Regions from separate parts of the Brevibacillus sp. NRS-1366 genome, predicted to be linked through region 1. Evidence: a T-box and tRNA genes for the amino acid it is inferred to sense, from the RefSeq annotation. Region 1 holds a T-box; the other regions hold tRNA genes.

The links. A T-box is a leader RNA that pairs with one kind of tRNA and senses whether it is charged. The one in region 1 lies ahead of leuS (leucine--tRNA ligase), so its partner is inferred to be a tRNA-Leu.
Region 2: it encodes a tRNA-Leu, which carries the amino acid that the T-box ahead of leuS (leucine--tRNA ligase) is inferred to sense. The anticodon was not compared.
Region 3: it encodes a tRNA-Leu, which carries the amino acid that the T-box ahead of leuS (leucine--tRNA ligase) is inferred to sense. The anticodon was not compared.

The regions. Positions count from the first base shown of each region.
Region 1 is NZ_JBITPN010000010.1:79,034-82,282, forward strand. Features, by position in the region: gene leuS (leucine--tRNA ligase) at 1-1,914, opposite strand, end outside; T-box leader at 2,074-2,311, opposite strand; gene ACIFQN_RS05150 (class I SAM-dependent DNA methyltransferase) at 2,351-3,100, opposite strand; gene rsfS (ribosome silencing factor) at 3,107-3,249, opposite strand, start outside.
Region 2 is NZ_JBITPN010000016.1:53-3,301, reverse strand. Features, by position in the region: gene ACIFQN_RS08025 (sensor histidine kinase) at 1-1,152, shown strand, start outside; tRNA gene ACIFQN_RS08020 (tRNA-Gly) at 1,502-1,575, opposite strand; tRNA gene ACIFQN_RS08015 (tRNA-Leu) at 1,588-1,675, opposite strand; tRNA gene ACIFQN_RS08010 (tRNA-Pro) at 1,702-1,778, opposite strand; tRNA gene ACIFQN_RS08005 (tRNA-Arg) at 1,829-1,905, opposite strand; tRNA gene ACIFQN_RS08000 (tRNA-Gly) at 1,912-1,987, opposite strand; tRNA gene ACIFQN_RS07995 (tRNA-Leu) at 2,003-2,089, opposite strand; tRNA gene ACIFQN_RS07990 (tRNA-Lys) at 2,110-2,185, opposite strand; tRNA gene ACIFQN_RS07985 (tRNA-Tyr) at 2,200-2,284, opposite strand; tRNA gene ACIFQN_RS07980 (tRNA-Thr) at 2,293-2,368, opposite strand; tRNA gene ACIFQN_RS07975 (tRNA-Asp) at 2,476-2,552, opposite strand; tRNA gene ACIFQN_RS07970 (tRNA-Met) at 2,629-2,705, opposite strand; tRNA gene ACIFQN_RS07965 (tRNA-Val) at 2,849-2,924, opposite strand; tRNA gene ACIFQN_RS07960 (tRNA-Glu) at 3,053-3,129, opposite strand; tRNA gene ACIFQN_RS07955 (tRNA-Thr) at 3,209-3,249, opposite strand, start outside.
Region 3 is NZ_JBITPN010000037.1:45-3,293, reverse strand. Features, by position in the region: gene ACIFQN_RS24965 (DUF58 domain-containing protein) at 1-382, opposite strand, end outside; gene ACIFQN_RS24960 (AAA family ATPase) at 396-1,349, opposite strand; tRNA gene ACIFQN_RS24955 (tRNA-Arg) at 1,552-1,628, opposite strand; tRNA gene ACIFQN_RS24950 (tRNA-Gly) at 1,632-1,707, opposite strand; tRNA gene ACIFQN_RS24945 (tRNA-Leu) at 1,759-1,840, opposite strand; tRNA gene ACIFQN_RS24940 (tRNA-Lys) at 1,904-1,979, opposite strand; tRNA gene ACIFQN_RS24935 (tRNA-Gln) at 1,987-2,061, opposite strand; tRNA gene ACIFQN_RS24930 (tRNA-Thr) at 2,066-2,141, opposite strand; tRNA gene ACIFQN_RS24925 (tRNA-Phe) at 2,158-2,233, opposite strand; tRNA gene ACIFQN_RS24920 (tRNA-Asp) at 2,271-2,347, opposite strand; tRNA gene ACIFQN_RS24915 (tRNA-Met) at 2,424-2,500, opposite strand; tRNA gene ACIFQN_RS24910 (tRNA-Val) at 2,529-2,604, opposite strand; tRNA gene ACIFQN_RS24905 (tRNA-Glu) at 2,716-2,792, opposite strand; tRNA gene ACIFQN_RS24900 (tRNA-Leu) at 2,813-2,897, opposite strand; tRNA gene ACIFQN_RS24895 (tRNA-Met) at 2,907-2,983, opposite strand; tRNA gene ACIFQN_RS24890 (tRNA-Ser) at 3,010-3,100, opposite strand; tRNA gene ACIFQN_RS24885 (tRNA-Asn) at 3,106-3,181, opposite strand.

The sequences.
Region 1 (3,249 bases):
ATTGTCGTTCACGAACAAGCGATACACTCGATCCAGAAAGCGGCGGGCACCATCCAAGCCTTTGGTAGACCATGCGATGGAAGCATCCAAAGGCCCCATGAACATTTCATACATACGGAGTGTATCCGCCCCGTGGCTGTTTACAATGTCGTCAGGGTTTACGACGTTTCCTTTGGACTTACTCATTTTCTCATTGTTTTCACCCAGGATCATCCCTTGGTTAAACAGCTTCTGGAACGGTTCCTTTGTTGGCACGACGCCAATATCGTACAGGAATTTGTGCCAGAAACGGGAATAGAGCAAGTGAAGTACGGCGTGTTCCGCTCCGCCAATGTAAATGTCGATCGGCAGCCATTCTTTCAGCTTTTCCGGGTCAGCCATGGCTTTATCGTTGTGCGGATCAATAAAGCGCAGGAAGTACCAGCAACTACCCGCCCATTGCGGCATGGTGTTCGTTTCACGACGAGCTTTTTGACCTGTTTCCGAGTCTACGGTGTTGATCCAGTCCGTGATGTTGGCCAGCGGAGACTCGCCTGTACCGGACGGCTTGATTTCTTTTGTTTTTGGCAAGATGATCGGCAGCTCAGATTCAGGAACGACTTTCATCGTGCCATCTTCCAGATGAAGGATCGGGATCGGCTCACCCCAGTAGCGCTGACGACTGAACAGCCAGTCACGCAGACGGTAGGTTACCTTGCGATTACCTTTGCCTTCTTCTTCCAGCCACTCGATCATTTTGCTAATGGCTTGTTCCTTGTTCAGTCCATCCAGTATACCGGAGTTGATGTGCGCTCCGTCGCCCGCATACGCTTCTTTGGAGATGTCTCCACCCGCGATGACTTGCTTAATCGACAGATCAAATGTTTTTGCAAACTCATAGTCGCGCTCATCGTGCGCCGGAACTGCCATAATGGAGCCGGTACCATAGCTGATCAGTACGTAATCGGCGATCCAGATCGGTAGGCGCTCCCCGTTTACTGGATTAATGGCATAAGCTCCAGTGAATACCCCAGTTTTTTCCTTTGCCAAATCGGTGCGCTCCAAATCACTTTTCCGTTTCGCTTGCTCGAGATACGCTTCCACCGCTTGTCTTTGCGCATCTACGGTAATTTGGTCCACCAGCTTGTGCTCAGGCGCCAATACCGCATACGTAGCGCCGTACAGTGTATCTGGGCGAGTCGTGAAGACGGTAAAGGATTGATCATGTCCGTCAATAGCAAAGGTAACCTCTGCCCCTTCCGACCGACCGATCCAGTTGCGCTGCATTTCCTTGATGCTCTCTGGCCAATCCAGGTCTTCCAGGTCAGCCAGCAATCTTTCCGCATAAGCCGTAATTTTCAGTACCCATTGCTTCATCGGGCGACGTTCAACTGGATGCCCACCGCGTTCACTTTTTCCATCGATGACTTCTTCGTTCGCAAGTACGGTTCCCAAAGCAGGGCACCAGTTCACAGCTACTTCGTCAATGTAAGCCAGGCCATGCTCAAACAGCTTAGTGAAAATCCATTGTGTCCATTTGTAATAGTCTGGATCCGTTGTGTTTATCTCTCTGTCCCAGTCATACGAAAAGCCCAATGCTTTAATTTGGCGGCGGAAGTTGTTGATGTTATGCTCGGTAAATTCCGCAGGATCATTTCCGGTATCGAGCGCGTACTGCTCTGCAGGCAAGCCGAAAGCATCCCAGCCCATTGGATGGAGAACATTGTAGCCTTGCATCCGCTTCATGCGGGAAAGAATATCTGTAGCTGTATAACCCTCCGGATGACCTACGTGAAGTCCAGCACCAGACGGATACGGGAACATATCGAGCGCGTAAAACTTCTTTTTGCCCTCGTCTTCAGATGTTTTGAATGTCTTGTTTTGTTCCCAGTATTGCTGCCATTTCTTTTCGACGTTGCGATGACTAAAAACCATGGTAATGCACTCCCATCTTCAATAGGTAAAAGGTGATAAAAAAACCTGGCTACGCCATGCCTTTTGGCGAAGCCGCGGTTGCACTTATACTGGATTGGGATGTTTAAAATTCCAATCTGTATGAAATAACAAAAACCCCACGTCCCTTGTCGTATACGAAAAAGGGACGAGAGGTTGTGTATAATCCCGCGGTACCACCCAGATTGGCGAACGTCAGTCATTCACCCACTTGTTCATCCGTATCGAGGATGAGCCGCTCTCCCTTACACAGCCTAAGAGGCATTGGGGGCGAGTGCTGGGAGGTGAGTTCAGAAATCTTCGGGTTGACTTGCACCAGCCGTCAACTCTCTAATGATTCACGAAGTCGTTTCCTACTATTCCTCTTCAACGCGTCGAATTTTGCAGTTATAACACGATTATAGTAAATGTGAACCAATCATGTCAAATCTTTCGGCTTCCGAGCAGAAAAAAATAGGCGTTCACTGGATTCCTGTGGAGGCAAATCAGAATAATCGGCAGTAATGACAATATCAGTGAACCCGGCATCGGCAAGCCAGCGCATCAATTGAATCGGCTGGTAGGCACGTTGCCAATGCTCTTCTTCCATCCGTTCGTACAAGTCGTTTGGCTGACGAATGAAAAAAGTAAGCTGATGCTCCACTTCCAGACGAAGCGGGTCGCAGAAACATTGCCAAATATACGAAACTTCATCTTCCACATGTGTGAATGTCTCGTCGCCAAATACGTGCAGCATTTTATAGGGACTGTGGACGTCAAACAAAAAGCTGCCGCCAGGGGCAAGATGAGCAAATACGCGCCGGAACGTTTCCTGTACATCCGCTTCTTCGGTCAGGTAGCTAAGCGAATCGCACAGGGAGATGACTGCATCCGCTATAGGCAGTTCCAGCTTGCGCATGTCCTGCTCCACCCAAGCTACCTCTACTTGTTCTTGCCTCATCTTGTCATACGCTACCGCAAGCATTTCTGCTGACAAATCGACTCCAGTCACACGATACCCACGCTTGGCAAGCGGGATCGCAATCGTTCCTGTTCCACAGCCAAGGTCAATTACCTGCTGTGGCTTCTCACCCTTGCCCCAGTTGCTCTCTACCCAGTCCAGCCATTGGTCATAGGGAGAGTCTGCCATCAGCCTGTCGTACACGGCCGCCATATGAGCGTACGCCATCTGACTCTACCCTTGTTCCGAGAAGGAAACGTCCTCTGCATCCTTCCACAGACGCTCCAAATTGTAAAACTCGCGATCTTCGCGGTGGAACACATGGATGACAACGTCGCCCAGGTCGACCAAAACCCAGCGCCCTTCCTCGGCACCCT
Region 2 (3,249 bases), on a different contig from region 1:
ACGCTGAACCTATTAAACGTTTCTAGGAAAATATTAGATTTGGCACCGGATATTACCAACGTTTGGATGCAGGAAATTATTCGAATTATGGAAATCCCTGTAACAATCCCCCGCGATTTTGCGGAGAAACGAACAGTGCTCTTAGCTCGTTATCTGGTGGAAAATGTGGATCAAGACATGCAAGCCTGGTCACTGGATATGGGAGAGTGGCTGCGTTCGCAGGAATACCCCTTCTCCTCCATTTTGCGTACATATCAGTTGTATCGTAATGTATTCTGGCGGGTACTCCAACCTGAACTGCAAAAATGGAAACTCTCCTCGCAAGACATGCTTTATCTAGAAACACAACTTGGGAAAGCTATAGATGAAAGTGTATTTTGGGCTGTATATCATTTCGAACAAATGATGAACCGAGAATTGGTCCAGAAAGAAGAAACCATTTCTTTTCTACACAATGACAAATTGACAATGCTAGGAAAAATTGCTGCAAACATGGCCCATGAGCTTCGAAATCCACTCTGCGCCATTGAGGGGTTTCTGAAGCTGATTGGAGAGTCAACCAAGGAACAGGCCAAGCTTCAATCGTATATTCAAGTCGTCATGCATGAGTTTGAAAATTTGCATCGGCAAATCACGGGGTTTCTCAGCTTTTCTAAAAAACCGATTCTGGACGAAATTTTTAAAAACATCCAAATGGAAAGTTTACTTGAAGAAGTAGAGATGCTCATTACTCCTCGTTTGCTAGGAGAAAACATACGATTTGAAAAACAAATCCACCCCTGCTCACTTGCTGGATATGAAGAAGGATTGAAACAAGTCGTCGTCAACCTCTTGAATAATGCTATTGACGCTGTGCAGGATCGTTCAGACAAATGCATCCATGTCATTTCCACTTCTTCTGATGGATGGCTTCATTTAAGCGTCGAGAACAATGGAGAGATGATTCCTCCTGAGATTGTAGAAATATTATTTCAGCCTTTTTTCACGACAAAACAAAATGGAACAGGCATTGGACTGTCCATCTGTAAAAATATTATTGAAAAGCATAACGGAACGATTCACTGTGATTCAAACAAGAAGCGTACTCGCTTCGTTGTATCGTTGCCCATCGGAGATGCAGACCAAACCTTTCAGGACCCGCCCCAGTATTAATGAACTCGAAAATTTGACTACGCCAGCCTGTTGACGTAGACTACTATATCCCTGCAACAAAAAAAGCCTCCTGAAGACCAGGAGGCAAAGCAAGAGATCCGTTACCTGTTTTTGGGTAAGCGATCTTAGCCTTACTCTACACGAAAACATATGTTTCTACCACAAAAATGATCAGACACGCTTCGACAATGTTATCAGCAAACAGCGTGTCTAAAAAAAGAAGATCTATGCAGTCGAGGATCGTGGGCTGCATAAGATCTTTTTTTCTTGGTTACTGTTTCATTCGCTCTTTGCTGGCTTTTGGACAACAAAAAAGCAGATTGGCAAATTACCATTCTGCTTACTAATATGGAGCGGGTGATGGGAATCGAACCCACGCGACCAGCTTGGAAGGCTGGGGTTCTACCATTGAACTACACCCGCATATAATCGATATGGTGCCGAGGACCGGACTTGAACCGGTACGGGAGAAACTCCCGACAGATTTTAAGTCTGTTGCGTCTGCCCATTCCGCCACCCCGGCATACAAGCAAAACAAAGGGCAAATAATGGTCGGGAAGACAGGATTCGAACCTGCGACCCCTTGGTCCCAAGCCAAGTACTCTACCAAGCTGAGCTACTTCCCGATTATATATTTTTTAGCTACAATGCTTCACTTCACTTCTTGGGATTGAAGTGGCGTGCCCTGAGAGATTCGAACTCCCGACCTTTTGATTCGTAGTCAAACGCTCTATCCAGCTGAGCTAAGGGCACATGTTATGGAGCGGACGAAGGGTCTCGAACCCTCGACCTTCGCCTTGGCAAGGCGACGCTCTACCAATTGAGCTACGTCCGCATATTTTTGGGGTAATGGTGCGGTCAAGAGGACTTGAACCTCCACGGTGTTGCCACCACTAGAACCTGAATCTAGCGCGTCTGCCAATTCCGCCATGACCGCATAACAAGCTGAATAAATACTGGTGAGCCATGAAGGACTCGAACCTTCGACCCTCTGATTAAAAGTCAGATGCTCTACCAACTGAGCTAATGGCTCATAAAAATGAGAAGTGGTGGGGAGAGACGGATTCGAACCGCCGAACCCGGAGGGAGCAGATTTACAGTCTGCCGTGTTTAGCCACTTCACTATCTCCCCAAAGTACATGGTGCCGGCAATAGGACTTGAACCCACAACCCCCTGATTACAAGTCAGGTGCTCTACCAATTGAGCTATACCGGCGCACTTTTTTATTATAGTATATCTTTCAAGAGAAATCAAGTTGTTTTTACTAAAAGTAAACTTTTTCATTCCCGTGAATGATTTGCCATCTGTTATTTGAGTAAAGATGGCGGAGCTGACGGGACTCGAACCCGCGACCTCCGGTGTGACAGACCGGCGTGAACTCCAACTTCACCACAGCTCCATATTTGGTTGCACCCAAGGGCACTCCCATCTCACTTGAGCAAGAAGAACATTCGACGTCATTCAAGTGAAAAATTTGGTTGCGGGAGCAGGATTTGAACCTGCGACCTTCGGGTTATGAGCCCGACGAGCTACCGAGCTGCTCCATCCCGCGACAATTCAGGACGATCGAGTGTCAGTGTTGCGACGCACACGATGTGCTAGTGTCGGCGTTGTCAACAGGACGTTGACGTTTTTAGCCGACCCACTAAGGACGTGGCGCTTTTAGCTGACCTTCCTTATCCCTTTTGAAATAAGTGGTGGAGGCTGACGGGATCGAACCGCCGACCCTCTGCTTGTAAGGCAGATGCTCTCCCAGCTGAGCTAAGCCTCCAATATTCCCCAACTGTCGTTGGGCCCCACAAAGTGACGCGTATGCTTTGAAGCATATTCCGAGTACTTTACGGGGGCCCCGACAACTTTAATGATGATAAAGATCATCAACTACTTTGTGGGGTAATATGGTGACCCGTAGGGGATTCGAACCCCTGTATGACAGCGTGAAAGGCTGCTGTGTTAAACCGCTTCACCAACGGGCCATATAATTTGTGGGTTCCTCGAAAAGTACTAGGACTAATCTGCGAAGAATATCTTCACTTTTTGGGGATTAATTTCTGATGCTCCCGACAGGAATCGAACCTGCGACCTCTTCCTTACCA
Region 3 (3,249 bases), on a different contig from region 1:
GCAAATTGGGAATGACGTAACGAAACTCTACTTCCCTTTTAAACCATGGGAATATCAACTGCCGATGTGGCTCATATACGCCTGCAAGCCTCTCAGGCAAAGGCTCCACGACCACATTCCATCCGAGCGGAAACCAGATCCGGCGTCGTAAACGAATGGTGACAATCACGTTATCCCCATCCTGCAAGCGGTTCCGATCTATTTCACGTACAACCTCTAGGGTTGAAAACATCAAAAAATAGGCCAACATTTCATACACCAAAAAGACTAAACTACTGTAAAACAAAAACCAACTGGAAAATCCGCCCTGGAATTTGGCAAAAATATAAGTGACGACGACCAATCCAATTACTTTGGCTTTGCCCCATCTTTGCTGTCTCATCCGCGTCACCGCCTCAACTTACCGGTACACGCGTTTCAGACAAGATCGCCGTCAGTATCCGTTCTACAGTCGATCCTTCCAGGCGAGCTTCCGGCTTCACCATCATCCGGTGAGCAAAAATAAGTGGTACGAGTTCTTTTACATCATCCGGAATAACGTACTCCCGTCCACGTACAAACGCTAGTGCCTGAGCGGCCCGGTAGAGTGCAAGCGAGCCTCGTGGACTGACTCCCAAGTAAACATGATGATGATCGCGCGTGCGATGGCACAGACGGACGATGTACTCCTTGATCCCCTCAGAAATCTTGACTGCCGATACTTGTTGCTGCAATTGTGCCAGCTCTTTGGCCGTCATCACTGGTTCCAGTTGTTCCAATGGATTGGCGTCGGAGAACCTGGACAGCATGCGCATCTCCTCATCCACACTTGGGTATCCCAGACGTAATTGCATGAGAAAACGGTCCAACTGCGCTTCAGGCAGTGGGAATGTCCCTTCATACTCCAATGGATTTTGTGTCGCCATGACAAAAAAGGGCTCAGGCAAACGATAGGTAACGCCATCGACGGTAACCGAACGCTCTTCCATCGCCTCCAAGAGTGATGATTGCGTTTTAGGTGAAGTCCGGTTAATCTCGTCTGCCAGAATTACATTGGCAAAGAGTGGCCCTTGGCGAAATTCAAATTCTAGACTCTTCTGATTAAAGATCGCTACCCCGGTTACATCAGTCGGTAGCAAATCGGGAGTAAATTGAATTCGCTTGAATTCTCCTCCTACTGATTTGGCTAGTGCGCGGACCAGCATCGTTTTTCCTACACCGGGTACATCCTCCAGCAAGACATGTCCATTAGCCAATACCGCTGCAACCATCATTTCAATGACTGGTCTTTTTCCAATCAGGACTTTTTCTATATTCTCTATTAATTTCGTGACTGCAGGATGCGTTTGTTCCACTTTTATTGGATTCATGCAGATACAACTCCTGTTCCATTGTATTCTTCAGTCAAATGTATAACAGCAACTACATAGGCAAAAGATGCATCCTCATTCTAAAGTAATAGATGAGATAAAGAGATACAAGGAAAAAACACTTAAAATTTGTAAAATTATGAAAGGTATTATAAAAAAAAGAGTAGGACCAATTCCTACTCTTCGATTTCATATGAAATAATGGCGTGCCCTGAGAGATTCGAACTCCCGACCTTTTGATTCGTAGTCAAACGCTCTATCCAGCTGAGCTAAGGGCACATATGGAGCGGACGACGGGTCTCGAACCCGCGACCTTCGCCTTGGCAAGGCGACGCTCTACCAATTGAGCTACATCCGCATTTGAAATGATAAAAGGTTTGCTCTGGCTGCAAACCTTTCTGTTAAAGTATGGTGCGGGTGAAGGGACTTGAACCCCCACGGTTGCCCGCCAGAACCTAAATCTGGTGCGTCTGCCATTCCGCCACACCCGCATGGACCTAAAACAGAAAAGGCCGATATTTCTATCGTACTTTTACTTCTTTAGTTATAAAAACTGGTGAGCCATGAAGGACTCGAACCTTCGACCCTCTGATTAAAAGTCAGATGCTCTACCAACTGAGCTAATGGCTCGTAAAAATGGCTGGGGTACTAGGATTTGAACCTAGGAATGACGGAGTCAAAGTCCGTTGCCTTACCGCTTGGCTATACCCCAACAGTGGTGCCGGCAATAGGACTTGAACCCACAACCCCCTGATTACAAGTCAGGTGCTCTACCAATTGAGCTATACCGGCAAAGTTGTATTGAAAGTGGTGGCTCGGGACGGAATCGAACCGCCGACACGAGGATTTTCAGTCCTCTGCTCTACCGACTGAGCTACCGAGCCATACATATGATTAGGTTGCCATTCTTTCAGACAAAAATGGCGGAGCTGACGGGACTCGAACCCGCGACCTCCGGTGTGACAGACCGGCGTGAACTCCAACTTCACCACAGCTCCATATTTGGTTGCACCCAAGGGCACTCCCATTTCACTTGAGCAAAAAGAATTTTCGGCGTCATTCAAGTGAAAAATTTGGTTGCGGGAGCAGGATTTGAACCTGCGACCTTCGGGTTATGAGCCCGACGAGCTACCGAGCTGCTCCATCCCGCGACAATAGTAAGTGATTTGTTTAAATAAGTGGTGGAGGCTGACGGGATCGAACCGCCGACCCTCTGCTTGTAAGGCAGATGCTCTCCCAGCTGAGCTAAGCCTCCAAATCACCCCGAAATGTGAAGTGAAGCTTTGTAGCAACACCGAGTACTTTTCAGGGGCCCCGTCAACTTGAAGGATGATAAAAATCATCCGTTTCACTTTATGGGGTGCTATGGTGACCCGTAGGGGATTCGAACCCCTGTATGACAGCGTGAAAGGCTGCTGTGTTAAACCGCTTCACCAACGGGCCATGCAATATAAGAAAACATATGGTGCGGTCGGCGAGACTCGAACTCGCACGGGTCGCCCCGCCACCCCCTCAAGATGGTGTGTCTGCCAATTCCACCACGACCGCAACTTAGGATGGTAGCGGCGGAGGGAATCGAACCCCCGACCTTTCGGGTATGAACCGAACGCTCTAACCAGCTGAGCTACACCGCCATAAAACTATGAGGTTAAAATACATATGGCGGAGAGTGAGGGATTCGAACCCTCGCTACGCTTGCGCATACTAACGGTTTAGCAAACCGTCCCCTTCGGCCTCTTGGGTAACTCTCCATATGTGGCTCCTCGGGACGGACTCGAACCGCCGACCGATCGGTTAACAGCCGATTGCTCTACCAACTGAGCTACCGAGGAACATTGAAGGTCATTCCTTCAAAACTGAATACGCATGTTTGCTAAGAGTGTGGATAAGTCCTCGACCG